Regions from separate parts of the Staphylococcus sp. MZ3 genome, predicted to be linked through region 2. Evidence: riboswitches for the same ligand, from Rfam matches in the RefSeq annotation. Region 2 holds a riboswitch; the other holds the start of a gene.
The links. Region 2 has a riboswitch for FMN ahead of KI230_RS07415 (ECF transporter S component). Riboswitches for the same ligand answer to the same signal wherever they lie in the genome.
Positions count from the first base shown of each region.

Region 1 (16,183 bases), 310 kb from region 2:
CTTTAGTAGGTACGATACCCAAATCATAAAGGACTTTATGCCAAAATCTTGCATATAATAAGTGAAGAACCGCATGTTCTACTCCACCGATATATAAATCAACAGGTAACCAATGTTTTAATTTTTCAGGATCTGCTAACATATTTTCATTTTTAGGATCGATGTAACGTAAATAATACCAACAACTACCTGCCCATTGTGGCATTGTATTTGTTTCACGACGTCCTTTCATACCTGTTTTTTCATCTACAACATTTACAAATGAATCAATATTAGCTAGTGGAGACTCACCAGTCCCTGATGGCTTGATTTCATCTGTTTCAGGTAACAACAATGGTAGCTCTTCTTCAGGAACAGTTGTCATTGTTCCATCTTCCCAATGAATGACAGGAATTGGTTCGCCCCAATAACGCTGACGACTGAATAACCAATCTCTTAATTTGTAATTAACTTTCTTTTCGCCAGCACCTTTTTGCTCTAATAATTGAATAGCTTTAGTAATTGCCGCTTCATTTTCTAAACCATCAAGTTCACCAGAATTAATATGTTTACCTTCACCAGTGTATGCTGCTTCTTCAACATTTCCACCTTCGATGACTTCAATGATTGGCAAATCAAACTTTTTAGCAAATTCATAATCTCTGTCATCATGCGCTGGTACTGCCATAATTGCTCCAGTACCATATGTTGATAATACATAATCAGCAATCCAAATTTGTACTTTTTCACCAGATAAAGGATTAATTGCATATGCACCAGTAAACACACCTGATTTATCTTTTGCTAAATCTGTACGTTCTAAATCTGACTTTTTAGAAGCTTCTGTTTGATAAGCTTTTACTTTTTCTTTATATTCATCAGTTGTAATTGAATTAACTAATGCATGTTCAGGACTTAAGACTAAGAATGATGCACCATAGATTGTATCTGGTCTAGTCGTAAATACTTCTACTTTTCCTTCCGCTTCCGTATTATCTACATCAAATGAAACTTTGGCCCCTTCAGAACGTCCAATCCAATTGCGCTGCATATCTTTTAAAGACTCAGGCCAATCTAAATCATCTAAATCTGCTAATAATTGATCTGCATATTCTGTGATTTTAAGTACCCATTGTTTCATCGGCTTACGATAAACTGGATGTCCACCACGTTCAGAGACACCATCAATCACTTCTTCGTTAGATAAAACAGTGCCTAATGCTGGACACCAGTTAACTGCAACTTCATCAACGTATGCTAAACCTTTGTTATATAACTGTATGAAAATCCACTGTGTCCATTTATAGTATTCTGGATCTGTTGTATTAACTTCACGATCCCAATCATAACTGAACCCTAATTCTTTAATTTGTCGTTTAAAAGTTTGGATATTTTTCTTTGTAAATTCACGTGGGTCGTTGCCAGTGTCTAAAGCATATTGCTCTGCTGGTAATCCGAATGCATCCCACCCCATCGGATGTAATACATTATAACCTTGCATTCTTTTATATCTTGAAATGATATCTGTTGCTGTATAGCCCTCAGGATGTCCAACATGTAAACCAGCACCTGATGGATATGGAAACATGTCTAAAGCATAAAATTTCTTTTGACCTAAGTTATCATTTGTTTTAAATGTTTTATTTTCGTCCCAATAGTCTTGCCATTTCTTTTCAATTTGATTGTGGTTGTAATTCAACACATTTCCTCCTATTCAATAAAAAAGACACCTCTAACTATTCTATTTACATAGGGACGACATTTGCCGCGTTACCACCCTATTTCACAAAAATTGTGCACTCATTTTAATAGTAAGAGATGTCATTCATTCAATTTAAAATTAATACGATTTACATTTAGTCCTTAACACTAGCTCTCAGCATCACTAGCTTTCTGTAGAAAAGCTCCAAACGAAATTAAATTATACAAATTAATATTATGTTATAACGACATTTATTTCAAGTCTATAACATTAATTCTATGTACTCATTATGCATCTATTTTTTTAGGTTGCGTATTATTCTCCTTGAAAACCATTAATAATATTAATGCAAATACAAGTAGTAGCATCATACCGATAAACATCATGCGCATATTAAACGCATCAACTAATACACCACCAAGAAATGGACCGAATGCTTTCCCTACTGTAGCAGCTGAATTCACAAAACCTTGGTACTGTCCTTGCTTACCATCTGGCGCTAACTGATTGGCTATAGTTGGAACTGCTGGCCATACAAACATTTCTCCAAAAGTTAAAATAATCATACCGACAACAAATATTGTAAAGTTTTCGGCAAAACTCGTGACAAAGAACGACAACATAAAAATGATGATGCCGACAAACATTTGCTTCTTTAAGTTTCCTTTTAACAGATAGAGAATCGGTTTAATTAATGGTTGTGCTACTAAAATCATTATTCCGTTAATTGTCCATAAAACACTATATTGTGCCATTGAAATATTAATAGATTGTGTAAATGATGCGATTGTAGACTCCCATTGAATATACGCAACCCAACAAATTGCAAACATTGCACAAATTAGTACTAATGAAATAAATCTTGCTTTATTCTTTTTTCCAGTAATATCTAAATGAGTTGGATATTTAACTTTTGCATTAATTTCAATATTAAATTGCGTTACCGCGACAAGCGCAAACACAACATACATAATAAGATTGGCTAAAAAGATATAGTTAAAGCTAAATTCTGCGACAAAGCCGCCCATTGCAGCACCGACAGCCACACCAATATTTTGCGCTAAGTATATCGCATTAAACGTTTGTCTTCCGCCATTCGGCCACACTGCTCCAGCCATAGCGTATATCGCAGGAATAATCATTCCGCCACCAAAGCCTAACATTACAAGCCATACAGCATACCAAGGCCACCCGTGAAAGAAATTAAGTAGCGTTGTACTACAAAGACAAGTGAAAGTTCCAATTAAAATCGTCTTGTATCCACCTAATTTATCAAATAGTGAACCACCTAATAAGTTTCCAATAACCATGCCAAATGAATTTATCATTAGCACTAAACCAGCAACAGTTAAACTTTTTCCAAGTTCTTGTTTCATATAAATTGTATTTAAAGGCCACAAAAAACTGGAACCAGTAATATTTAACGCCATGCCAATTACTAGCCACCAGACTGATTTAGGTATATTCATATTTCATAGTTCCTCTCTCTTTTTTGTCAAACTATAATAAACACTATAACATTAAAATATGTTAAAATCTGTACTTAGAACTCTTTTTTTATAGAAAGGAAAATGACATATGGGCAATCATTTCCAATACGCTTTTGAAAACAAACGTTATCACACATGGAATTACCATTTAAAAAATAAATTTGGACAAAAAATATTTAAAGTTGCATTGGATGGCGGGTTTGACTGTCCTAACCGCGATGGCACTGTAGCACATGGTGGATGTACATTTTGTTCTGCTGCAGGTAGCGGAGACTTTGCAGGTAATCGTGCAGATTCAATCGCAGTACAATTTAATGAAATTAAAGAAAAGATGCATGAGAAATGGCACGAAGGAAAATATATTGCTTATTTTCAGGCATTTACAAATACACATGCACCGGTTGAAGTATTAAAAGAAAAATTCGAACCTGTACTTAAAGAACCGGGTGTTGTGGGATTATCTATTGGTACGCGTCCTGACTGTCTACCAGACGATGTTGTCGAATATTTAGCAGATTTGAATCAACGAACATACTTATGGGTTGAATTAGGACTACAAACAATCCATCAGTCAACATCTGATTTAATCAATCGTGCCCATGATATGAAAACTTATTATGATGGTGTGGCAAAATTACGTAAGCATAATATCAATGTATGTACACACATCATTAATGGCTTACCTGGCGAAGACTATGACATGATGATGGCTACTGCCAAAGAAGTTGCACAAATGGATGTACAAGGTATTAAAATTCATTTACTTCATTTGTTAAAAGGTACACCGATGGTAAAACAATACGATAAAGGTTTATTAACTTTTATGACTCAAGAAGAGTACACAAACCTAGTTGTGGACCAATTAGAAGTGATTCCCCCTGAAATGATCGTTCACCGAATTACCGGTGATGGTCCAATAGATATCATGGTAGGTCCAATGTGGAGTGTTAATAAATGGGAAGTATTAAATGGCATCGATGCTGAATTAGCACGTAGAAATTCTTATCAAGGCTTGCGTTACAAGTCTAAGGTGAAGCAATGAAATTAGAACGTATACTCCCTTTTTCAAAAACACTTATTAAACAACATATAACACCAGAAAGTATTGTTGTAGACGCAACTTGCGGTAACGGCAATGACACTTTATTTTTAGCCGAACAAGTACCAGAAGGACATGTTTATGGTTTCGACATTCAAGATTTAGCTTTGGAAAATACACGTGATAAAGTTAAGGATTTCAATCATGTTTCTTTAATAAAAGATGGACATGAAAATATTGAACATCATATAAATGATACACATAAAGGTCATATTGATGCAGCCATCTTTAACCTAGGTTATTTGCCTAAAGGTGATAAATCTATCGTGACAAAGCCTGACACGACAATCCAAGCTATTAATTCATTGCTATCATTAATGTCAATTGAAGGTATTATTGTACTTGTTATATATCATGGTCATAGCGAAGGACAAATTGAGAAGCATGCATTGCTTGATTACTTGAGTACTTTGGATCAAAAGCATGCGCAAGTTTTGCAATATCAATTTTTAAACCAACGTAATCATGCTCCATTCATTTGTGCCATAGAAAAAATTTCTTAAGCATTTGCTGCGCTATACTATTTATAATTTATGATTGAGTAGTCAACATTTGAAAAATTAATACCAACAACAAAAAGAGGTTTTCAACTTAATGAAAACCTCTTTTTATGCTATTAAACTTACACAGCAATAATTGCGTTTAAACTATTTTGCATTGCTGTTGCTCTACTTGCAATCGCATCACTGATGAAATTCAACAACTCTACTTTCTCTTGTTGTAACTTTTCATTGAAATGAATAATAACTGTTCTTTCATCGTCAACAGGACGCTCTTTGTAAATCCATTCTAATTCAACTAAATTATTATACGTTCTCGTACGCTTATACGGTTTAACTTCAACAAATCTGTCCATTTCTTTAAGCGTCATAGAACCTTTTTGCCATAAAGTTAGTAAAATTAAAATTTCTTCTCTAGACATTTTGTATTCGCTTTCAATCTCGCTGAAAATTGAGTTAATGTCACCCAAAAGTGTTTCTAATTGCAAAATCCCAAATACAGTGTCGTTATTTACTTTTTTCATGCTAAACATCTCCCAATTAATAATCACATATTTAGCTACCATACAAGTATTAACAAACATCCCAACAATCCCGAAACTTGTATGTGCTAACTTATGCATAAAACTACAAGTGTAAATAAACTTGCTTTCTATTCAATTGTCAAAGTTGAATAAAATTAAATAAGTATAAAAACCAATAATCAATAGAGTTAATATTTAGAAATAAGATAATAGTACATAAAACAAATCACTCTACTACATATTAATTTTATAATTTATATACAAAGAAAATATATCAATATTACCATTAAATTGCAACAATTCTACATATATTTCTTCAAAAAAGATACGCATTGAATTTTTATTACATATAACTCTCATGAAAATTGATTAAACTAAATTAATTAGTTAGCCTTAAATTTAACAAATTAAATCAAACCGAATGAGGCTAAATTGGTTATTTTTCAAGATATGATTTGTATAAATCAAAACATTTCTTACAAATCAAATGTGTATAAAATGTGATATACATTCTCAACCTTAAAAAAGTAAAAAAAAAGATGAGCATCTACTGTCTCATCTTTTTAGAATATTAAATTTCTACAATTTCGTCATCTTCAACAATAAAGCCCATTGTATTGACGCTGTTATTTAAGAAAGTCAGAATATAACGCATTACTTCATCACGTTCTGGCTCATTGTGAACCTCGTGGTAAAAACCTTGCCAAGCTTTAAAATATAATTCAGGTGTTTGATATTTTTCTTTAAACTCATCAATTGCCCTAGTATCAACAATTAAATCCTTCGTTCCATACATTAATAGCGTTGGCATTGGTTGAATGTCATGAATATGAGCCATCGTATCTTTCATCGTCTCATTAATTGTATTATACCAATGATACGTTGCTTTTTTTAACATTAAACCATCGTTAACTGTTTCTTCAACAATTTCTAAATTACGTGTTAAATCTTTTGGTTCTACACCAACATTAAAACGTGTGTCTTTTGAAATTTTACCTATATTTGAAACAAGTTTATCTTTACGATTTTTTCCATTCTTTTGAAGTTCTAGCATAGGAGAAATTAACATCATCCCCTCGATTGGCAATTCTACTTTTTCAAGTAAATTTAATAAAATCAAACCGCCAAGTCCTACCCCTAATACATAAGTAGGAATTTTATATTCATTAGCTATCTTTAACCAGTCTAGCAAACTTTCGTGATACGTTTGAAAGTTTTCAATTTGTCCTTTATTAGCTCTTGAAGTTTGACCTTGACCAGGCAAATCTCCCATAATCACATGATAGCCATTTCTTCTTAACATCGTAATAACATATGCATATCTTCCCGTATGTTCTAATATATTATGAGCAATAACAACGACGCCTTTCGCATCATTTTCAGCTTCCCACTTCCACATTATTATACTGCCCCTTTTTCATTAATCTTCAATAACATAATTATAGCAAATTCACTATGTAGATTTCTATTTATAGTATTATTGTTGTCCATATTATTATATATAAATGAAATCAACATCAATAATAGTGTAATTATACATAATTATTTTTGATTGTTTTTGATGAAAACGCTTTCTCGAATATTTTTTTCATGCTAAACTTATTGTAAACACAAGGGTTTGGAGGAGTAGCAATGGCACTATTAAAGAATTTTTTTATCGGATTATCTAATAATAGTTTTTTAAACAACGCAGCAAAAAAAGTGGGCCCACGTTTGGGCGCCAATAAAGTCGTTGCCGGAAATACAATTCCAGAGTTAATTAATACAATCGAATACTTAAATGACAAGAATATCGCTGTTACGGTAGACAATTTAGGGGAATTTGTCGGTACAGTTGAAGAAAGTAATCATGCTAAAGAACAAATTTTAACAATTATGGACGCGCTTCATCAACATGGCGTAAAGGCACATATGTCTGTTAAATTGAGTCAGTTAGGTGCAGAATTCGACTTAGAATTAGCTTACCAAAATTTAAGAGAGATTTTACTTAAAGCAAATACTTACAACAATATGCATATAAATATTGATACTGAAAAATATGCTAGCCTGCAACAAATTGTTCAAGTTTTAGATCGATTAAAAGGCGAATTTAGAAATGTTGGTACTGTAATTCAAGCATATTTATACGATAGCCATGAATTAGTTGATAAGTACCAAGATTTACGATTACGTTTGGTTAAAGGTGCATATAAAGAAAACGAATCAATTGCATTTCAATCTAAGGAAGACGTAGATGCAAATTACATCAAAATAATTGAAAAACGTTTGTTAAACGCACGCAATTTCACTTCAATTGCAACACATGACCATCGCATCATTAATCATGTAAAACAATTTATGAAAGAAAATCACATTGAAAAAGATCGTATGGAATTCCAAATGCTCTATGGTTTTAGATCAGAGTTAGCAGAAGAAATCGCAAATGAAGGCTATAATTTCACTATTTATGTACCTTATGGCGATGATTGGTTTGCGTATTTTATGAGAAGATTAGCAGAACGCCCACAAAACCTATCTCTTGCTGTAAAAGAATTTGTGAAACCTGCTGGCTTAAAACGTGTTGGCATAATTGCAGCTTTAGGAGCTACAGTTATGTTAGGTTTAAGTACAATTAAAAAATTATGCCGTAAATAGAGCATGACATAAACAATAATTTAGGAGTCTGGAACAATAATCAATGTTCTAGGCTCCTAAATGTTAAATTGGCAGTTCTGAATCATTTATAAATCTTTGATTATGAACTCACAACAGTGCTCTATGCTTTTATAGATTTTAATAAATTAGCCATTTCAATTGCACTTACTGCTGCTTCCGCACCTTTATTGCCAGCTTTCGTACCTGCTCTTTCCACAGCTTGTTCAATACTTTCAGTCGTTAAAATACCAAATATGACTGGTACATTAGTTTGATCATTTACTTTAGAAACACCTTTCGCGACTTCATTACAAACATAATCATAATGAGACGTAGCACCGCGAATTACGCATCCTAATGTAATTATTGCATCATAATTTCCTGATGAGGCTAATTTTTTAGCTACTAAAGGAATTTCAAACGCACCTGGCACAAATGCTACATCAATATTGTCTTCATTAACATCATGTCGAATCAAAGTATCTTTTGCACCTTCAAGTAATCTTCCAGTGATAAAATCATTAAATCGACTAACTACGATTGCAACTTTCAAATCTTTTCCAATTAATTTACCTTCAAAATTCATGTTAAAATCCTCCTATATTAAATGACCCATTTTTATTTTTTTCGTTTCCATATAATCATGATTATGTACCGTTTCTGGTACGATAACTTCAATTCTTTCTGCAATATCAATGCCATATTGTTTTAATCCCTCAAATTTACTTGGATTATTACTTAATAAATTGATATGTTCGATGTTAAAATATTTTAAAATCTGTGCAGCAATATGATAATCTCGCAAATCTTCATCAAAACCTAATGCTAAATTTGCAGTTACTGTATCATATCCTTGCTCAATTAATTCATATGCGCGTAATTTGTTTAACAATCCTATGCCACGACCTTCTTGAGGTAGATAAATAATCATGCCACCATGTTCATTGATATACTTCATAGACGATTCAAGTTGAGCACCACAATCACAACGTTGACTATGGAAAATATCGCCTGTAAGGCACGCAGAATGTAAGCGTACATTTTCATGTTGTCGAATTGCACCTTTTGTCAGTACAACTATCTCTTCATCTGTGTATGTCGCTTTAAAACCATACATATCAAATGTTCCGAAATCTGTAGGCATTTTCACTTTTGCCTTAAATTCAATTTCTGGTTCTAATTTTTTACGATATTCAATTAAATCATCAATCGTAATCATCTTTAATTGATGTTTTTCTTTAAACTTTTGTAAATCTTGTCCTTTCGCCATCGTGCCGTCATCATTCATAATCTCACAAATGACACCAGCGGGCTTGGCACCAGTAAGTTTAGCTAAATCAACAGCCGCTTCTGTGTGTCCATTTCTAGCTAATACGCCTTTATCTTGTGCTACTAATGGAAATAAATGACCAGGACGATTAAAATCTTTAGCTTCACTACTAGGATCAATGAGCTTTTTGGCAGTCAATGTACGTTCATAAGCACTAATTCCTGTTGTTGTATCTACATGATCAATACTCACTGTAAATTGCGTACCAAAGATGTCGGAGTTATCATCAACCATTTGTACCAAATCCAAACGTTGTGCAATATCTTTAGACACTGGTGCGCATATTAATCCCCTTGCTTCTTTCGCCATAAAATTAATGGTATTATCGTTCATCCATTCAGTGACCGCTACTAAATCACCTTCATTTTCACGATTCTCATCATCTACTACAATAATTGTTTCTCCATTTTTTAAAGCCATTAAAGCACTGTCAATATTATCGAATTGCATGCTACCCCTCCTAAAAACCAAATGCTCTTAATTTATCTACAGATAATTGGTCTTTATCTTTATTTAAAATATTTTCAACATATTTAAACAAAACGTCTGTTTCTAAATGTACTTTATCTCCTAATTTTTTGGATGATAAAATCGTTGAACGCCTCGTTTCTGGAATAAGATGAATGTCAAAACTGTTATCATGCTTATCAAATACCGTTAGACTTACACCATCCACAGTAATAGACCCTTGCTTAACTAACTGATTATTAATATGTTGGCTACATTGAATCGTAATAATTTTGGCATTGGCTGTTTCATTTATTTTTGAAACTGTTCCTAGTTCATCTACATGACCGAGGACAAAATGTCCACCAAACCTACCGTTACCACCCATGGCACGCTCTAAATTTACTTCTGATTGTCGCTTAACATCTGCTAAATAGGTTTTATTTTCAGTGCCTTTAATTACTTGAACAGTAAAAGATGTCTGATTAAAATCAATCACTGTTAAACATGCACCATTAACACTGATGGAATCACCAATATGCATATCTGCCGTAATCTTATGTGCTTCGATTTCAATCGTCCTGACTGATTGACGAATTTGAACACTTTTAACGACACCTATTTCTTCAACGATGCCAGTAAACATGCATCATCACTTCTTTCGTAAAGTTAATTTAACATTTTGATTTAATAACTCGGAATGAACAATTTCAAATTGGTTCGCATCTGGTATCTCAATCACATCATTTGTTTGATAAAATTGATAATTTCCAGATCCGCCAATTAATTTCGGGGCATAATAGAGAATAAATTCATCTATATAATTAGATTGGAGAAATTCTGAAGTAGTGGTTGGACCTGCCTCGACTAGCAAAGTTCCAACTCCTCTTTTATATAAATTGTGAAGAATTGTTGTTAAATCGCAAGACTTCAAGTAAATAATTTCAATATGTGTTTGATTGGTTGTTAAATTTGGATTTTCAGTATATATCCAAATTGGTGTTGATTCATCTTGATAAATTTGCTGATTAAAATGAATATTCCCAGACTTAGACAATATTACTTTTATAGGGTTTTTTCCATCTTGAATACGTGTAGTATATTGTGGATCATCTAATTCAACTGTACGTCTTCCAGTTAACACTGCGTCGTGTCGATGTCTTAACTTATAGACATCTTGTTTAACCTCTTTGTTAGTAATCCATTGACTTTGTCCATTATCATTCGCTTGTTTACCATCTAAACTTGCAGATACTTTCACTGTAATTTGTGGCAGTTGCTTTGCTTTTGCTTTAAAAAAGTCTTGGTATAATTGTGATGCACGTTCATCATAAACGCATTCAACCTCAATACCGTGAGCCCGTAACGTCTCATCACCATGTGTGTCTAACGAATTGTCTTTTGTTGCGTAAACTACTTTAGTTATCTTACAATCAATAATTTTGTTAACACAGGGTGGTGTTGAACCAAAATGACTACATGGCTCTAACGTAATATAAATCGTCGCACCTTCAGCATTTTGTTGTGCCATATCAAGTGCTTGAACCTCCGCATGCTTGTCACCTTTTCTCAAGTGTGCACCAATACCAACAATCCTACCTTCTTTAACTACAACAGCGCCAACGGGTGGATTAACACCTGTTTGACCTTGTACCATATTTGCAAGTTGAATCGCATAATCCATAAATTGACTCAAATGATCACCTCTATAAACAAAAATCCTCACATCATGAATTAAGATGCAAGGAGAAAAATTTATCGTTAAATAAGCCTATTTGTACACATTTTTACAAATACGCTACATTATCTTTGTCGATAATTAACATTCTTTCTCCCATCCAGACTTTAACTGTCGGCTCTAGAATCTCACTAGATCAGCCACTAATATGAAACATATTAGCAGGTCGCAGGCTTTATTTACTGCCGGTTGGGAATTTCACCCTGCCCCGAAAGAATTATATATGAAATTGTTATAGATTATTTGAGTACGTAGTATGTCAACTACATTTAAAATGATACTATATGTTTTCTGAAAAAACAATTAATGACGGTTTTAATTTAATATAACATGAGTACTATAGGCATCTCATTGATATGATTCTTACTAACAGACATTAAAATCAAACCTTCAATTCGTCTCTATAGAGCGTTCTCTTTATTATCTTCTAGTTACAAATTATTGATTGTCACTGCGCTGTTGTTGCTCATTCGATTCTAAAGCATCATATAATTGAGATACTGTATGCGCAACTTGTTCTACAATCATTTTCACACCATTTCGTAGTTTATTAACACCGTTTGTCATTTGACCTATCGCAATCATATTTGTTAATGTTCCAAACCTTGGACTAATAACTTGATTGGTTTCCGGAATGATTTGTATGCCTCCCATTGGGTGTGCTTGTACAATTTGTCTATTTTCAAGATTTTTAATTAATTGATCATCTTGATCCAATTCATTTAAATGACTTTTTGCACCTGTCGCGTTAATGACAACATTATATATGTCTACTGATTCTTGGTTTTTGTATGAAAAATAATACAACTTGCCATCATGTTTCACATCTTCTAAATCTTTTTTCAAAATTAAAGACTTATTTTCTATTAATTCAATAATTAGTTCAGCAGTTCTTGGAGGCATTGGATTTGAATTTAATTGAATCATCTTTGAGTATTTTTGATTAAATTGATGTTGGTCTTCAATACTTAAGCTATTCCATATCCAATTTAAATTCTCTTTCAAATGTTCAATCATACTTTGGAAAATGCCCATTTCTGTTGGACGCGCTAAATCATACTTCAAATCTGCAATATGATTTCCTGTACGTCTATATACTAATTTTTTAAAATCAATGTCATATTCAGCACATTCTTTTAAAAATAAAGAAACTAAAGTATCAAGCGGTGCATTGCCGAAATGATGTTTTTTAATGTCATTTAATTTGTCTTTAGTTAAGTACTTGAATGTCACGTCTATCATTGTACCTCTTACACTTGGTAAATGAGCAGAACGACTCGTCATAGTAATTGGTAATTTCGGATGATGAGCAGCAACATAACGGACAACATCTAAACTGGCAAGGCCTGTACCAATAATCGCAATATCGTCCAGTTCATTTACTTCGTCTAACGTATTATATGTTGGATAAGGCGTAGCGATATATCCTTTTTTACCCTTTAAGTTATATGGATCATGGTAGGCAAATGTACCACATGTTAAAAATACATAATCGTACGCTTGCCATGATTGTCCTGAATTTGTAGTACATATGTAATAAGTTAAATTCGTTTCATCGATATTAGAATTTGTATAAATCTCTTGAACTTTATTATAATTAGTTGATATATTTGGATATATTTTCGTGAACATAGATAAATAAGATTTCATATAATGTCCGAATACAAATCTCGGTAAATATGCAGGTTCATCAAAATTAAAATCAGTTTGTTGTTTATACCACTTCCAAAATTCAGTCTCATCATCTAAATTTAAACTCATCTTTTTCGAAGGCATATTAATTAGCAGCTCAGAACTATCATTTTGAAATGGTACGCCCTGTCCCATATTTACTTTATCATCGTATAAATCTATATCTAATTGATTAAACTTCGGGTGCTTAACTAACTCTCTCAATACACTTACACCAGCAGTTCCCATGCCTATTATTGCTACACGCATATATCATCCATCCTTTTGTAATTCAAAATATTATATTTAAACTATTACCTATAATTATAGCAATTTGGTATTTTTAATAAAATTTATTAAGGCAAGCTATTATTTCACTTTCACAACCATTAAACCATTTAAAACTTTTCATTTAATATCAACCTTAGTGTTTGTGTTAAAATATTTTTAACGAGGTGAATTAAATTGAAATTTATAGCAAAGATATTAATCTCATTAGTAATTCTATTTATGATTTTTAGTCGTAAAAACAAAGCTTCTTAATCAATACCCTTGATTACAAAATAAATTCAACTAAGGTGATTGGCCATACACTCAAGATATGGCTAATCACCTTTTTCAATGCAAAACAAAGAGTATATTTTGCAAAATCAATATCTATAATTTATCTTTAATACCCTTTTAATACTAAAACCAAATTTAAATTACATAGTCATATCGTGTAATATACCAAAGGAACATAGACATTCATCTATATAGATGATAATCTATTTAACGTCTAGGAGGTATGTTATGACGTATAAAGAACTAGCAACATTTTTAAAAGTTTTATCAGATTCAAGCAGATTAGAAATACTAGATTTACTTTCTTGTGGAGAGTTATGCGCTTGTGATTTGTTAGCACATTTTCAATTCTCTCAACCTACACTTAGCTATCATATGAAAGCATTAGTAAAAACCAACTTAGTTACGACACGAAAAATCGGAAATAAACATTTATACCAGCTCAATCATAATATTTTTGAGTCCGTAATTAATAACTTGTCAAAGGTTCATACCTCTAACCAACGATGTATTTGTCATAACCTTAAGACTGGTGAATGCTAATGATGACAACTTTAGCGACACTCATTTTTCTAGTAACTTTATTATTTGTATTATGGCAACCTAAAGGCCTAGATATTGGCATTACCGCATTAACTGGTGCCTTTATTGCTGTTATTACTGGTGTTGTAAGTTTTTCCGATGTTTTCGAAGTAACAGGTATTGTTTGGAATGCTACTTTGACTTTTGTCTCAGTCATTCTTATTTCATTAATATTAGATAAAGTTGGATTATTCGAATGGTCAGCTATTCACATGCTTCATGCTTCAAAAGGCAATGGTTTAAAAATGTTCGTTTATATCATATTATTGGGTGCCATTGTTGCTGCATTTTTCGCAAATGATGGCGCAGCGTTAATCTTAACGCCTATTGTATTAGCGATGGTTAAAAATATAGGTTTTAGTAAGCGGGCCATATTCCCTTTTATTATTGCGAGTGGTTTTATAGCTGACACAACTTCTTTACCTTTGATCGTGAGCAATCTAGTGAATATTATATCTGCTGATTATTTTCATATAGGATTCATTCGATATTTTAGTAGAATGATTATACCTAATTTATTCTCACTTTTAGCAAGTATTATAGTATTGTGGTTATATTTTAGAAAGGCGATACCTAAAACGTTTGATGATAATAATATAAAGCATCCTAAAGATGCCATTAATGATTTAAAGCTATTTAAAATTTCATGGATTGTGCTAGTTATATTACTTTTCGGCTATCTAATCAGTGAATTTACTAAAATTCCGGTATCAATTTTCACTGGAATCATTGCTTTTATTTTTCTAATGTTGGCTCGTAAATCAAATGCTGTAAATATTAAGCAAGTCATTAAGGGCGCACCTTGGAATATAGTATTATTTTCAATTGGTATGTATATCGTCGTATTCGGCTTAAGAAATGCTGGCATTACTTTAATATTGGCTAAAATATTAGAATATATTTCCAATTACGGTCTATTTAGCACCATTTTGGGAATGGGCTTCATTTCAGCGTTTTTATCATCAATAATGAATAATATGCCTACAGTTTTAATAGATGCGATTGCTATTGGTCAATCAAATGTCCATGGCATGTTAAAAGAAGGCCTAATTTATGCGAATGTTATCGGGTCTGATTTAGGTCCAAAAATTACACCGATAGGCTCTCTAGCTACATTACTGTGGTTACACGTCTTAACACAAAAAGATGTTAAGATTTCTTGGGGCACATACTTTAAAACCGGTATCATCATTACAATTCCAGTACTATTTATAACCCTCATAGGGTTGTATCTAACACTTATCATATTTTAATTAATTAGGAGATTGTTATGACTAAAAAAACAATTTATTTTATATGTACAGGCAACTCATGTCGAAGTCAAATGGCTGAAGGTTGGGCTAAACAAATCTTAGCGGATGATTGGAATGTATATTCTGCTGGTATCGAAACACACGGTGTTAATCCCAAAGCGATAGAAGCTATGAAAGAAGTAGGCATTGATATATCAAATCATACATCAGATTTAATCGATAATAATATTATTAAAAATTCAAATTTAGTTGTTACATTATGTAGTGATGCAGACGTAAATTGCCCTTCTTTACCAACAAATGTTAAGAAAGAACATTGGGGATTTGATGATCCTGCAGGCAAGCCTTGGTCAGAGTTCCAACGTGTAAGAGATGAAATTAAAATCGCAATTGAAAATTTCAAATCACGATGAGAGTGGGACAGAAATGATAAAAAAACACTAATGATTTATTATGTAGTGGTTCTTTATCATTAGCTATAACTAATGTGTACTTAAAAATAGGAATACATGAGTAAAACTCATGCATAAGAAATACTAATTTCTAAAGAAAAAGTAATTCTTTATCGATGTCCTGCCCCACTTGCATTGGTGGGATTATCAATCAATGTGTTTTCTCTAATGCAAAAAGACGCTTTCTATCAAAACAAGATAGAAAGCGTCTTTTTAGT
Region 1 is NZ_CP076026.1:1,853,607-1,869,789, forward strand. Features, by position in the region: gene leuS (leucine--tRNA ligase) at 1-1,681, opposite strand, end outside; gene KI230_RS08870 (MDR family MFS transporter) at 1,969-3,150, opposite strand; gene mnmL (tRNA modification radical SAM protein MnmL/YtqA) at 3,260-4,213, shown strand; gene mnmM (tRNA 5-(aminomethyl)-2-thiouridylate-methyltransferase MnmM) at 4,210-4,773, shown strand; gene KI230_RS08885 (transcriptional regulator, SarA/Rot family) at 4,893-5,294, opposite strand; gene KI230_RS08890 (alpha/beta fold hydrolase) at 5,866-6,693, opposite strand; gene KI230_RS08895 (hypothetical protein) at 6,696-6,815, opposite strand; gene KI230_RS08900 (proline dehydrogenase family protein) at 6,927-7,928, shown strand; gene ribH (6,7-dimethyl-8-ribityllumazine synthase) at 8,050-8,514, opposite strand; gene ribB (3,4-dihydroxy-2-butanone-4-phosphate synthase) at 8,527-9,708, opposite strand; gene KI230_RS08915 (riboflavin synthase) at 9,719-10,351, opposite strand; gene ribD (bifunctional diaminohydroxyphosphoribosylaminopyrimidine deaminase/5-amino-6-(5-phosphoribosylamino)uracil reductase RibD) at 10,358-11,401, opposite strand; FMN riboswitch at 11,528-11,663, opposite strand; gene KI230_RS08925 (FAD/NAD(P)-binding protein) at 11,882-13,384, opposite strand; gene KI230_RS08930 (ArsR/SmtB family transcription factor) at 13,907-14,221, shown strand; gene arsB (arsenite efflux transporter membrane subunit ArsB) at 14,221-15,513, shown strand; gene arsC (arsenate reductase (thioredoxin)) at 15,531-15,926, shown strand.
Region 1: linked by a shared signal. The riboswitch ahead of ribD (bifunctional diaminohydroxyphosphoribosylaminopyrimidine deaminase/5-amino-6-(5-phosphoribosylamino)uracil reductase RibD) and the one ahead of KI230_RS07415 (ECF transporter S component) in region 2 are both predicted to bind FMN.

Region 2 (16,183 bases):
CATCAACCTCATTTGACATATCATGAATGTCAGTCGTTGTAAAACTAAGATATTTAGTACATAGACCTTTATTTTTATGATTCTAAGGGCGTTTGTTTCTTAGCTAGCATGCTTTGAGCAATAATGCCACCGTGGAATTTACCATTTTCAATAAAAATGGTATTCGCATCGTTCCCTGCAGCAATTACACCTGCAATATAGCAATTTTCGATATTTGTTTCGTATGTTTCTTTATTATACATAGGCGCTGTTCCAAATTCATTTGTATTAATTTGAATGCCTACAGATTTTAAAAATTCATAATCGGGATGATAACCAATCATCGCAAATACATAATCATTGTGTATTGTTTTACTTTCACCATTTACTTCATAAGTCACAGTATCTTCAGTTATTTGGGTAACATTAGCATTAAATTCCATGTCAATTTTTTCATGATTTACTAATGCTGTGAAATTTGGAAGTATCCACGGTTTAATTGAAGGCGAATAATCTCCACCACGATATAGAACCGTCACGTTAGCACCAGCTTTTTCCAACTCCAAAGCAGCATCGATAGCCGAATTCTTACCACCGATAATTACAACATCTTGATCAAAATACGGATGTGCCTCTTTAAAATAATGGAACACTTTAGGTAAATCCGCACCTTCAACTTCTAATGTATTATGCTGACCATAATAGCCTGTCGCGATTGTTAAAAATCGACATTCATAAACATCTTTCGTCGTAGTAATAGTAAATTTATTATTCATTTTTTTAACAGTTAATACTTCTTCAAATGCATTTACTTTTAATTGATGATGTTTTACAACTTCTCGGTAATAAACTAGCGCTTGATTACGTCTTGGTTTACTTTCTTCAACGATAAACGGTACGTCCCCAATACTTAATTTATCACTTGATGAGAAAAATGTTTGGTGAGTAGGATAATTGTAGATTGATTCAACGACATTACCCTTTTCAATAATTAAGGTATCAATACCTTTTCTTTTTTGTTCAATAGCCGCACTTAATCCGCATGGCCCTCCACCAATTATGATACTTTCAACTTTTTGCATTGTTTCGGCCTCCTTTAATCCCAAACTATTATAACAGTTCAGTGATTGATGCGCTAAGTCTGTGCTTGAAGATTTATGATATATTTTTGACAATTTGTTTAATGTGCATAGAGAATTGTTAGCTACGGAGTTGAATAACACTACAATTTAATATGTTGATTTATTTTTTATTCTTCCTCGTTAAATTTGTTGATTGTGGTGTTTTATCTTTTTGATGACTATTTAAAAAGTTTAATTGATATGCCAATATTCGAGACAAGACCTTGTTAAATAACAAACTTTGAAAAATGAAAAAACCGCTACATACTTATAAGCGCAATTTAAGTTCTCCAAAATATTTAGAGATACTTATAATATGCACGTTTGTATATAGCAGTTCAGTTACAATTTATATAGTTATATTATGGAATAACGATTTGTTGACCGTTTCTAATATTGTTACCACTTAAACCATTGGCACGTCTAATTTTTTCAACATTTTCCGGTGAACCTGAACCGTAGTATTGAATTGCGATACGGTATAAGTTTTCTTGACCATTCACTGTATGTCTTTGGCCACCACCTTGACGTTGTTGTTGCTGTTGTTGATTTTGATTAGCTTGTTGTTGATTTTGATTATTTTGTGCTTGGTTGTTCGCTTGATTAGCGTTGTTTTGATCATTATCAGTTTCATCTTTAGTCGCTTTGTCTTGATCATCTTTTGATTTATCACTGTCTGTAGATTTTGATTTATCTTTAGAAGCGTCTTTAGATGTGTCTTTGTCTTTACTTTCATCAGCATTATTTTTATTTGTATTCGCGATTTTATTTTCTTTTGTACCATTATTATGATTGTTTAATGCCATGCCTCCAAATATCGCTAATGCACCGATAATTAGTACAGCTGCAATTAATGGTAACAATACTTTGGCCATGCCACCTTTTTTACGTTCTTTATCTCTGTCATGATGGTCATGTTCATCATGGTTTTGGCTTGCATTATTAGAGGCATGTGGTTTTGAAGCGGCAGAAGCACTTTTACTTGCTGCGCCTCCAGCCAAACCTGCTGTTCCAGCACCGATCGCTGCACCTTTTTTGCCATTATGATGATCTTTAGACTTATCTTGAGACGCTTTATCCTCAGTCGAGTTATTCGCCTTGCCAGAATTACTTTTGTTTTGAGCGTCATTTGAATGTTTCTTAGCTTTAGAAACACCCATTGCACCAGCTGCACCTGCAACACCCGCTGTTCCAGCACCAATTGCTGCGCCTTTTTTACCACTATGATGATCTTTAGATTCATCTTTGTCTTGCTTAACAGTTACATCATCATGTTTATCTTTTGATGTATTTGCTTGGTTAGCACCTGTTGCAAAATATGGTTTAGGTTGGTGAGATTGTTCAGCTTCACTCTTATCAGAAACTGTTGAATGCTCAGTGTTATTTTCTGCATTTTTAATAGTATCGTGTTTATCATTGTCTTCGATTGGTTCTGGATGTGATTTATCCATTGCAAAAGCATTCTTATTATAATATTCCTCTTCATGTTGAGGTGTACTGTCTTGATGGCTAGGTTCTTGACTTTCAGTACTGTGTGATGATTCAACTTGACGATCATCTATTGTGCCAGCCTCATTTTGAACATTGTCTTCAGATGTTTGTGATTCATTGTGAACTTGTTTATTATGATTCGTTGCTAAATCACGGCGTCTTTTTCTTCTTTGGGCATTTCTTGGCGGAAACTGTTGCTCCGTATTCTCTATTGTATCCTGATGTTCTAATTCTGATTGGTCTTTTTCAACATCTTCCGTATGGTCTTGATGTGAATTTGTGTCTATCGATTGACGATTTTTTTCAAAGTCATCTTTAAAATTATTAGACATAGCCATCTTCCTTTCTATTCTATTACAATGATTTTACATAAAATATACCCACATGACATATGTTTATGTATATTTTTCAAAATTATTTCAATCATTTTTCAATTGTGTATACACTAATTATAGCTTGTCAATTTTCTTTTAGTAAAGTAATACTATCTGAGAAATAAATTTTGCAACTTTTCATCAAATCCAATACTTCTAATTACCTTCTTCTTATTTAAAATTACGATATCAGTTATATTAGAATCATTGTCACAACATCGATCTTGTGCCGGTGGATATTCACCGAAAAATTCTAATAAATACTTCCGTCTACATTGATCCAATTTGCAATAGCCAATCATGCGAAAGAATCCTAATTGCTTTCGTTTAAATGATTGCTTAAATATCTGTTTCAAGGCGCCGATACTATAGAATGAATGCAACGTTGTCAAAACGTCTTGTTTATCGGGTGCTAAAAATTCTCCTATTTCGAAATTTTGTACATCTTCTTCTGTTATCATATCTGCAAATAATAACGTTTCTAAAATATATTTATCGTCCGGTTGAAATAAACTAATTGCCTGACTTAGTTCACCATCGCGACCCGCACGGCCAATTTCTTGAATGTAGTTAGAAGGACTTGTTGAAAGATGAAAGTGAATGATTGTGCGAATATCTTTTTTATTAATTCCCATACCAAAAGCACTCGTTGCGACTATAATCGGAATATCATTATTTAAAAATTGTTGTTGAACTGTGTGTCGCTCTTGATAATTCATATCACCATGATAAATACCTGTAAGAAAACCTGAATCATAAATAAGTTGCGCTAAATTCAGACACATCTTTTTCGATGAGACATAAATAATCGTTGGTCCCGACTGTTGTAGAAACGGCAGCAACCATTCAATTTTATCTTCATCATCATGAAAATTAAGATGCTTAAAGCTTATATTTGGGCGATTCATTGTAGTTTTAATAACATTGAATTGAATCGCTAACATTTCCGTCAAATCATCTTGTAAATGCGGTGGTGCAGTTGCTGTCAATGCTAAGACAACCGCTTCTTTAAAATGCTTTGTTACTTTTCCTATTAGAGCATAATGTGGTCTGAAATCATATCCCCATTCAGATAGGCAATGTGCTTCATCTAGAACAATCATGCCAAAGTCTATCATAGATATTAATTTAAAATTTGACGGTTGCAGGAGAAATTCTGGACTTAGAAAGATGAAGCGGCTATGTCGTAAACATTTAATATTATGCTTTTTCTCAATTTCATCCATACCAGAGTGAATACATGTTACACGTTTTTCTCCATTTATTTTCAACTGCATAACTTGGTCATCCATTAAAGATATTAACGGTGAGATAATTAATGTCGGCTTACCTGATAAATACGTAGGTATTTGATAACACAAACTCTTTCCACTTCCAGTTGGAAGTATACCTAGAGTGTGTTGTTGAGACATTATACTTTCTATAATTTCCTGTTGTCCCGGTTTAAAACTCTCGAATCCAAATTTGTTTCGTAAAATATCATGCAACATTCAGATCACCTCTTTCAAATCCAACGATTAATACTTTTAATTGAAAATATGATAACGTGTCAAATTGTTCTTTGTAAAATTTTAATCGTTCGCCACGATGCTGTTGATAAAAATTCAAAAACTGGAGTTGATCTTCTAGTTCAACATAATCATCGTAATTAGACATGTAACCTTTGATTAAGATTTCAAGTACATGATCTTCGATAGTATTGATTTTAACTTGTTGTTGAGCCGCTATATCTTCCATCGTGAATTGTTCAAGCAATTTTGTATAAGTAATATAAGTTTGATTTAATAATGTAGGTTTCATTATTATTTTTGATAAAATAGTATATTCTCCACTTTCTAATTCAAACATCATTGTCACTAAATTATTCATTTCGTATTCAAACAATTGCTGTTGAGATAGCTTTTCTATTAAACTAACTTGCTGTCTCGTATACATTGGTTCATCATAGCCTTGCAAATAATAATGTAAGTAACATGGCCCTTTTAAAGTTATTGCTTTAAACAAGTTATGTAGTTCATTTTCAAAATCAATTTGTAATTGGTTTTCTTTAATGTAGTTATAGACAATCTTTACAGTTTCTTGTATCTTATTATTTTGAGAGATTGGTACAAAATGAAAAACATGTTGTTTGGTATTAGACATGGTTTGCACTAATAGTTGAATTGCTTGAAATGTTTGCCCCATGCTTTCAAATGTATATCTAGGATGCAACATGATTTCCATTTCAGCATTAAATTCATTGATTTTTTCTAAAAATAGCTCAAAAGACGGATATTTTAATAGTGGTAAACTGTGATATAATGACAACTGTTGTTGACTACAAGCGTCAAAAAAGGTTTGGTGAGATTTCTTACCAACTAAGATATTGTAAATACTTTTATTTGTTTTATAGTTAAATGTTTGTTGTAATGCTGTTTTTATAATGTGTTGCAAATTTAACCCTCACTCTGTAAAACGGATAATTTGAAAATAAAAATGATGCTGTCTAAAATTTTAGTCACATTACTATTTTAGCATTTTTATCAAAGGAGGCGAAGACATTGGCAAAATATACAATCGTTGATATGGATACTTGTATTGCATGTGGTGCATGCGGTGCAGCAGCGCCAGATATATATGATTACGACGACGAAGGTATTGCTTTCGTAATCCTTGACGATAACCAAGGTACTGCAGAAGTACCTGAGGAATTATATGAAGATATGGAAGATGCAATTGATGGATGCCCTACAGATTCTATTAAAATTGCAGACGAATCATTTGATGGGGACGCTTTAAAATTTGAATAATTGATTTTTTAGACAAATGTTCCATAGAAAAAGCAGGCAAGCTATCGTTTATTGATAGTCACCTGCTTTTTATTATTATGTGTATATTATTTTGCTTTAATTTGATTAAATTCTTTTCAAGAAATTCGCAAGCCTTCTATATAGTAAAATAAATACAATAGAAATAACGATACCTTTAATAATATTGAATGGTATAATTCCTGAAACAATGATTACTTTAAGATTATTTGCGATATCAGCTAAGTTAAATATCATACCGTACAAAGGTAATAGAACGAAATAGTTCAAAATACTCAACACGATAGTCATAACGATTGTTGCAATGATTAATCCAGTAATCAAAGATTTTGTTGAACGTTTATTTTTATAGATGGCGTAAGCAGTTAATAAGAAACTTGCGCCTGCTAAAAAGTTAGCAAATGGTCCAACTGGATCGCCCATACTAAATAAGTAGTTCAATAAATTTTTAACCAGTGCAACTACGATACCGGCAACTGGTCCAAACGTAAATGTAGCTAGTAGTGACGGTACATCACTAAAATCTAAAGTTAAGTATGGTGGCAAAAATGGTATAGGAAACTTGATAAAAGTTAACACAAACGCAATCGCGCTCAACATACTTATTGTGATAAGACGTTTATTTTGTTGCATATTCAATTTTCTCCTTCCATTCATCTCGTAAGAATAGGAGGATTATTGCACAACAAAAAACCTCCATCTTCTCCCATCCAGACTATACTGTCGGCTCTAGAATCTCACTAGATCAGCCACTAATATGATACATACTAGCAGGTCGCAGGCTTTATTTACTGCCGGTTGGGAATTACACCCGACCCCGAAGATGAATTTTACATTATTAAATTTAATTCTCATTAATTTTATACTATATATCACAAAACCTCAATAACTATGCTTAAAATAGATCATGGTTACGTAATTGGAAAGTGTTTCATTGGTGATTTGCGAGCATTGTTTGGATAGGTTTGATTGGTTTGTGGTTTTATCTGTTGTTGGGATGGCTTTTTTGAACCTACCACACAATTAGGTCAAGATCGTCATAAAATGGAAAGCAAATTATAAGAATCTAGTAGGTCAAAAAGCTTTATATCAGTATTTCCATTTATATTATTAATTAAATCGCCAGAAGTTATACTTAAAATCTTCTACTTATTTCCATTCACAACAATAGTAGAATTATCTTTTTATTCTTGATCTACTCAATATACACTATTCTCCGTTAAATTTTCATCATTAATTTTATTCATCTTCAAACGCTCCAAACGACACTACTTTCTTATCATCAAAACGAGCTTTTTTTGTGCCAATAAATTTATTTCCCAATTGAGTAGTTATAGTATTTTTGATTGGCATATCTTTTGTCCTTTCAATTTTCTCGGATAAATCTATTACATTATTTATCTTTTCTTTTCTGTTTTTTTTATCATTCGTACTAAACAACGTTGCTACAGTATTACTATTTGCAGTATAGTTTAGCTCTTTTCTAGCTTGTTGCATACCTTCTTTAAATTCTTTATCATTTTTATGAATCAATGGTTCGTAATATTTACGATATTCTTTTAAATTTCTTGATAAATATGTAATATAAAAGTATTCATTTTGATACCCGACGTTTTGCGTCTTGTTGATTGCTTCTTTAGTAAAGCCTGTATATTGATATTTCTTTTCATTATCTTTAAAAAATTCATATAAATTATCATACTTTTCTTTTTGCGCTCGATATTCAAATCCACTAAGCACTGCACCCACCATCATACTCATATTATCACCGTTGTCATTACTACGCATTGACCCTTTTTGATGGATGGCATCTTTGTACAAAGGTAGACTAGCATTAAATACAATGCCATGATCATCACAATGCACATAAACTTCTACACCATCATCTTTACCTACAACATTGGTAGCCTTTACCTTCAGTCCAAAGTTGTCTTTAAAGAATTGTTCACCTACTTTTTCAAATTCTTTACGATGCTTCTTCGCAAATTCAATCGCATCTTTTTCTGCAGGTGGTTGGAAGCCTTGGCCTACATATTTTGAAGCTTCCATTTCTTCTGGTACTGATTTTGTTTCTGTTTTTGTGTCTTTTTTTGATTCATTTTCCATCGCGGAACATCCTGATAGCAGAAGTGTTGCTATTAAGATTAATTTCGCCTTTTTAAACATATCTCATCACCCATTTATCATTTATATCTTGATAAAACCAATATCCACCAATCTCTGTGAAATCTCTATCATTTATTTTATTCATTATCAAATACTCCATATTCCGAATTATCTTTACTGCTATAATTTGGTTTAATAGTATTTATTCTATTATCTGAAAATTGTATACTAAGATCTATCTCATTTGGAATATCTTTTTCTTTTTTTATTTCTTCTGCCATTTCTATTACATTTTCACTATTATTTTTTTTAGTATAGTTCTTCTTTTTACTAAATAGAGTAGTAGTTAACGAAACTTTTGACTTATCTTTTAATTGCTTCTTAACATTTGACATTTCTTTTGAAAATTCACTGTTACTTCTGTTTAATAATGGTTCAAAATAGTCTCTATACTCAGTTAAATTATACGGTATAGTCGTAATATAAAAATATTCATTTTCATAGCCACTATTTTGTGTCTTGTTAATTGCCTCTTTTGTAAATCCTGTATATTGATATTTCTCTTCATTATCTTTGAAAAATTTATATAAATTGTCATACTTTTCTTTTTGTGCTCGATATTCAAAGCCACTCAACACTGTACCAACTAAAGTACTCATATCATCGCCTTTATCCTCACTTTTTATTGAGCTATCACTGTCAATAATTGATTTGTCAAATGGAATACTTGCATTAAATACGATATCGTGGTCATCACAATGCACGAATACTTCTACGCCTTTTCCACTACCTACAACATTGGTAGCTTTAACTTTTAGACCAAAGTTATCCATAAAAAATTGTTCGCCTCGTTTAGCAATTTTATCTTTATGCTTCTTCGCAAATTCAATCGCATCTTTTTCTGCAGGTGGTTGGAAGCCTTGGCCTACATATTTTGAAGCTTCCATTTCTTCTGGTACTGATTTTGTTTCTGTTTTTGTGTCTTTTTTTGATTCATTTTCCATCGCGGAACATCCTGATAGCAGAAGTGTTGCTATTAAGATTAATTTCGCCTTTTTAAACATATATCATCACCCATTTATGTGTTTGTAAAACTTTTATGTTTAAAAAAACTACTTATTCTCAATGAAAACAAGTAGTTTTTAAAAATTTCATTTTGCAAATAGTTTTACTCTCTTAATTTATTTGCGTCATTTAGTTTATTTCTATATAAATCTTCAAATACATCTACTTGCGTTAAACAATCTCTGATTTTAATTTAATTATTCATTAATTTAGCATTTTGCAGCCAATCATCTCCAATACCCAATGATTTTAATGGATTATCTGGATTAATTGCCTCTTTAGATGTTCCTTGATAAATTATCGTCTGTTGACCAGTTGGTTCCCCCTGATCATTTAGTAGCTCGTAGGTTTTTATATCAACTGCATCTTTCATATTATCGTTATTTTTATCATTATAATAATCTATTTGTTTGAACCGTTTTCCATTTACTTTAAAAACTTTTTTCATTTATATCTTGATAAACCCAATAACTGCTCAATTCTGCTATGTCTCTATCATTTATTTTATTCACTTTATATTCACTCACCCTTCAATTGGATTTATATCGTCATAAAACGGCTTTTTAGTATTTATACTTGGTTTTCCTAATTGAATAGTAACTTGAGATTTTTGAGGCATATTGGGTTTATCCTTTAATTTATTACTCAATTCAATCACATCATCTACTGTATTGTCTTTAGTAAAGTTTTTCTTAGTAGAAAAAAGTGTAGAAACAGCATCAGTATTTGCAGTATAATTTAGCTCTTTTCTGGCTCGTTGCATACCTTCTTTAAATTCTTTATCATTTTTATGAATCAATGGTTCATAATATTTACGATATTCTTTTAAGTTTCTTGATAAATATGTAATATAAAAGTATTCATTTTGATACCCGACGTTTTGTGTCTTGTTAATTGCCTCGTTTGTAAATCCTGTATATTGATATTTCTCTTCATTTTCTTTAAAGAATTTATATAAGTTATCATACTTTTCTTTTTGCGCTCGATATTCAAAGCCACTGAGTACTGTACCTACCATCATACTCATATCATCAGCGTTGTCATTACTACGCATTGATCCTTTTTGATGGATGGCATCTTTGTACAAAGGTAAACTTGCATTAAATACAATGCCATGATCTTCGCAATGCACATAAACTTCTACACCATCATCTTTACCTACAACATTTGTAGCTTTAACTTTTAGTCCAAAGTTATCTTTAAAGAATTGTTCACCTACTTTTTCAAATTCTTTACGATGCTTCTTCGCAAATTCAATCGCATCTTTTTCTGCAGGTGGTTGGAAACCTTGGCCTACATATTTTGAAGCTTCCATTTCTTCTGGTACTGATTTTATTTCTGTATTTGTTTCTGTATTTGTGTCTTTTTTTGATTCATTATTCATCGCGGAACATCCTGATAACAGTAGCGTTGCTGTTAAGATTAATTTCGCCTTTTTAAACATATCTCATCACCCATTTATGTGTTTATATAGAATATTAAAAAGCATTTTAAAAAAAATTTATTCATCTTTACGATAAACTCCATATTCTATTGGATCATTATCATCATAAAAGGCTTTTTTAGTATTAATAGTAGGCTTTCCTATTTGAATTGTAATTGTAGATTTTTCTGGCTTATTTTTAAAATTATATAGTTTATCACTCAGTTCAATTACATCATCAACTGTATTGTCTTTAGTAAAATTTTTCTTTGTACTAAACAATGTTGTTACTGTATCTGTATTAGCAGCGTAATTTACTTCTTTTCTTGCTCGTTCCATTCCTTCTTTAAATTCTTTATCATTTTTTTGAATCAATGGTTCATAATACTTACGATATTCATCTAAACTTATAGTCGTGTATGTAATATAGAAATATTTATTTTTATATCCGACATTTTGTGTCTTGTTGATTGCTTCTTTAGTAAAGCCTGTATATTGATATTTCTCTTCATTATCTTTGAAAAATTTATATAAATTGTCATACTTTTCTTTTTGTGCTCGATATTCAAAGCCACTCAACACTGTACCAACTAAAGTACTCATATCATCGCCTTTATCCTCACTTTTTATTGAGCTATCACTGTCAATAATTGATTTGTCAAATGGAATACTTGCATTAAATACGATATCGTGGTCATCACAATGCACGAATACTTCTACGCCTTTTCCACTACCTACAACATTGGTAGCTTTAACTTTTAGACCAAAGTTATCCATAAAAAATTGTTCGCCTCGTTTAGCAATTTTATCTTTATGCTTCTTCGCAAATTCAATCGCATCTTTTTCTGCAGGTGGTTGGAAGCCTTGTCCTACATATCTGGAAGCTTCCATTTCTTCTGGTACTGATTTTGTTTCATTGTTGGATTCGTTATTGGTAGTTGAACATCCTGATAGTAGTATCGTTGCTATTAAGATTAGTTTAGTTCTTTTAAACATAGCACATCACCCATTTATGTGTTTGTAAAACTTTTATGTTTGAAAAAACTACTTATTCTCAATGAAAACAAGTAGCTTTTAATAAATTAATTAGTATACTGCTAGTTTTTCTAATTGTTCTTTAACTTGAATTAAGTTTGAACGAATTAACGAAGCAGATTGATCCATTGTTTGAATAGCTTGCCCTTCATTTTCGTTCAAACCATTACAAACAACTTCAAACTGTTGTGCCATTTGATCAAGACGTGCATGAGCTTGAGTGTTTAAAATAAACATATCATCATAATGAGATGGTTCAAAAATCTGATTAACAATTAACGGTTTCATATTTCTAACTATATCATCTAAGTGATTTTCTAAAATCGGCGATGCTGCCTTTAAATCATGTAAAAAATCTGTCCATTTTGTTAGGTTTATTTTTAATTCTTCTATTGAATTTTCAAATTGTTTTCGATCAATAGAGGATTCTTTTAAACCATCAATGATTCTTTTTTCGTATAACATTGTAATTAATAAATTAAGACCATCTATAATTCCTTTTATAATTTCTGTTGTGTTATTTATATTTCTTACTAACTCTTTGAAATTTTCATTATAAACTTTTTGAATATAATCAGATAATTCTTCAACAGCATTATCAATATGATTTTTTAAAATAGTCATTTTTCTTGATAAATATTTTGAAAGGTTAACTTTACCCGAAACCATATGTTGACCATTATAATTGATATTTAGGTTTCCATCCATAATAGTAGCATCTTGATAGGACATGATACTTTTTATATCAGCAATTTGATTACCATAAATGTCATTTTGATTTTTAATTAGAACGATATTTTCGCTAACGATTTTTAAATGTTTCATCATTTCTTCCGTCACACCATCTTGTAAATCATGATCTAAATTTTTAAACATTTTTACTAATATTTTATCGATTGAGTCGTGAATTCTTTCTATTCCACTCTGGAGTTGACTATCGACCTTATTAATACCCCACTTTAACGGTTTCAAGTTTAAAGCTGGAACTAAAATTGCAATAGGTCCAATTTTATCCATAAAAGAATCTATACTTTCAAATAACTCATTCTTTTTAGATGTAATGTCTCTACTCATATTTTCTAAAACATCAATTTCAATTACATTCTTAAATTTTTGTTTTAACTTATGCTTTCTATCTCCAAAATAAGAATTTTCCGACTGAGATATATTAAAACTTTCATTTAAAAATGTCACACATTCTTGTAACATAATGCTTGTTTCCCCTGTAACAAGTTGGTATAAATCACCTAATTTCTCAATATCTAACTTAATATTTCCCCCTTTACCTGACCTCGCTATTGAATCCCCTGTCCAAACATTTATTGGAATTCTACCATCCATGTCTAGATTTATATTTATAACCTTTTTCACTTCTTTTCCATTTTTAATCTCTGTATCCTTGACCGATTCTATTTTATGAACAGGTATATCCTTATATTCATTAGTTTTCGAATTGAATTCCCTTTTAAAACCAAGATGACTATCAATTAATCCATTTAAAGTTGGAACACCATCTCTTATATTAATTCTTTTACCTGGCATTTCTTTCGCAAATGGATCTTGTAACCATGATAGTAAGTCATTTGTACTATGAAAACTAATCATATTTTTAAATTTTGAATTTTTATATTGTTCCCATGAAGCATATGGTAACATAGCAGGATTAGAAGCAACTATATTTTCATTTTGATGTTTGGCCCCATGATATTTTGCTCCTGCGCCACCTTCGGAATTACCACCGTCAGCTACAATGCTTTTGTGCTTGTAATTTTTAGGATTTGTATTATATTTTCTAAGAAATTCACTTTTTGATAATTTATTTGCATCTTCTATTTTTTTCTTATATTGATTTGAAAATTCATCCGCTTGATTCAAATATTGTGTGGACATATTTGAATCATTCATTAATTTGATGTTTTGTATCCAATCATCACCGATATTTTTAGACCTAAGTGGGTTTTTAGGATTAATTGCCTCATTAGAAGTTCCTTGATAGACGATAGTCTGTTGGCCTGTTGGTTTACTTTTATCATCTAACAACTCATATATTTTAATATCAGCAGCACCATTCAAATTCCTATTTTTATCATCATTGTAACTATCTACTTGCATAAATCGTTTTCCATTAACTTTAATTTCTTTATTTGTATTTATATCTTGATAAACCCAGTAACCACTTAACTCAGTTAAATCTCTATCATTAATTTTATTCATCTTTACGATACACTCCATATTCTATTGGATCATTATCATCATAAAAGGCTTTTTTAGTATTAATAGTAGGCTTTCCTATTTGAATTGTAATTGTAGATTTTTCTGGCTTATTTTTAAAATTATATAATTTATCACTCAGTTCAATTACATCATCAACTGTATTATCTTTAGTAAAATTTTTCTTTGTACTAAACAATGTTGTTACTGTATCTGTATTAGCAGCGTAATTCACTTCTTTTCTGGCTTGTTCCATTCCTTCTTTAAATTCTTTATCATTTTTATGAATCAATGGTTCGTAATACTTACGATATTCTTTTAAGCTTCTTGACGAGTAGGTGATATAAAAATATTCATTTTTATATCCGACATTTTGCGTCTTGTTTATTGCTTCTTTTGTAAAGCCTGTATATTGGTATTTCTCTTCATTATCTTTGAAAAATTTATATAAGTTATCATACTTTTCTTTTTGCGCTCGATATTCAAAGCCACTTAGTACTGTACCCACCATCATACTCATATCATCACCTTTGTCCTCACTTCTTAATGAGCTATCACTGTCAATAATTGATTTGTCGAATGGAATACTCGCATTAAATACGATGTCGTGGTCATCACAATGCACGAATACTTCTACACCGTCGCCACTACCTACAACATTGGTAGCTTTAACTTTTAAACCGAAGTTATCCATAAAAAATTGTTCGCCTCGTTTGGCAATTTTATCTTTATGCTTCTTCGCAAATTCAATCGCATCTTTTTCTGCAAGTGGTTGGAAGCCTTGGCCTACATATTTTGAAGCTTCCATTTCTTCTGGTACAGATTTTGTTTCTGTTTTTGTGTCTTTTTTTGATTCATTTTCCATCGTGGAACATCCCCCTAAAATTAATGTCGTAGCTAAAACTGATCCAATGAATTTTTTCATATGACACCTCGAATAATTTAATTAATACAATATATCTATATTTTACCCTATTTTTATAATCAAATAAATAACTTTATCAAACTTTATATTTTTGTATAAATTAGTAATATATTTAATAGTTGATATTCGCAAAAACCCTAAGTTCTAATCCACATACAAAATTCCCCACATCAATCAAAAAACGCATGCTATAAATTAGAGTCTCTAATCAATAACATGCGTTCTGAAATAACTATATTCAATTTTATTCTGGTTTTGGTAGTTTAATAATAAATGTTGTGCCTTTCCCTAATTCGCTTTTAACATCTATGGAACCACCATGCTCTTCGATAATCATTTTACAAATGAACAAACCTAAACCGGTACCTTGTTTACCTCGCGTTCTCGCTGCATCAACTTTATAAAAACGATCAAATACTTGTTGTAAATGTTCTGGTGCAATGCCTGTACCTGTATCTTTAATGTATAAAATATCTTCGCTTTCATTTTCATCACAAGTAATTGCAATTTCATCTCCAGGTTTCGTATAACGTGATGCATTATCAATTAAGTTCGTTAGTACTTGGTCCATGCGATCCATATCATAACTCCAAACACGCTTCTTACAATAATTAAAAGTCATATTTAGACCTAAATCATCAGCTTGTTGGCGATACTTAATTTTCATCTTATCTAGTAACGCTGCAATAGGCTGAACTTCTTTATTTACGGATAACCCTTCAGCATCCATGCGTGCGACATTTAACAATTCATTAACTAAACGATTTAAACGTTTCGATTCATCAAGGACAATGGCAAGCGATTCTTTTATTTCATCCGGTTCTGTAACAATACCATCTACAATTGATTCAGTATAACCTTGAAGTAATGATATCGGTGTACGTAATTCATGTGATACATTAGCAATGAAATCTTTCTTCATTTGATCTAGATTGTGCTCATTAGTCATATCACGAACTGTCACAACAACACCACTTTTACCTCCCTGTTCAATCTTGTCGATATAGCTTGTGGTCACAACAAAGAATCGTGCATTCATTTCTAAATCGCGCATTTCAGTTTGTTTTGATTTAAAAGTATCTTCTATTTGTCTTAATAAGAAAGCTTTAGCATCTTCATCAATATTGTCCATAATATCATTCGCCATCTTATTAGATAAGATAATTTGTCGACTCTCATTAATACCTAGGACACCTTCTACCATAGAGTTAATTAAGCTGTCTCTAATATTTTTAGATGTGGATAATGCGTCGACATGCTCTTCGATTTCTGTACTCATCTGATTAAATGCCTGCGATAATTGACCAATTTCATCTTTCGTTGTGACAGAAGGTTTATAAGAGTAATCCCCTTCAGATACACGTGTAGCTTGGTCTCTTAAACGTCTTAAAGGTTTTGTAATTCTTGACGATAAGAAAAACGCAAAGACTGTTGTAATTGTTAAGAAAATAACAGCCGTAATTATGGTGATAATCGTAATAGCATTATTTGTATCTTCGATTGATTTCAAGTCTTTATATATAAAGACTCCACTATATTTGCTATGACTATTCTTCTGTGCTTTTGTTGGATAGCCTAACAAAATATATGTTTGAGATGAGCCCTTTTCTTTAATCGTTACATTTCGAGTAACAGATTTACCTTTA
Region 2 is NZ_CP076026.1:1,548,056-1,564,238, forward strand. Features, by position in the region: gene ypdA (bacillithiol disulfide reductase YpdA) at 75-1,061, opposite strand; gene KI230_RS07390 (hypothetical protein) at 1,222-1,338, opposite strand; gene ebpS (elastin-binding protein EbpS) at 1,463-2,923, opposite strand; gene KI230_RS07400 (RecQ family ATP-dependent DNA helicase) at 3,076-4,455, opposite strand; gene KI230_RS07405 (YpbB family protein) at 4,445-5,398, opposite strand; gene KI230_RS07410 (ferredoxin) at 5,506-5,754, shown strand; gene KI230_RS07415 (ECF transporter S component) at 5,860-6,405, opposite strand; FMN riboswitch at 6,467-6,601, opposite strand; gene KI230_RS07420 (DUF1672 domain-containing protein) at 7,012-7,938, opposite strand; gene KI230_RS07425 (DUF1672 domain-containing protein) at 8,016-8,942, opposite strand; partial or broken gene KI230_RS07430 (hypothetical protein) at 9,056-9,455, opposite strand; gene KI230_RS07435 (DUF1672 domain-containing protein) at 9,467-10,387, opposite strand; gene KI230_RS07440 (DUF1672 domain-containing protein) at 10,445-11,362, opposite strand; gene KI230_RS07445 (hypothetical protein) at 11,453-13,615, opposite strand; gene KI230_RS07450 (DUF1672 domain-containing protein) at 13,608-14,537, opposite strand; gene srrB (two-component system sensor histidine kinase SrrB) at 14,782-16,183, opposite strand, start outside.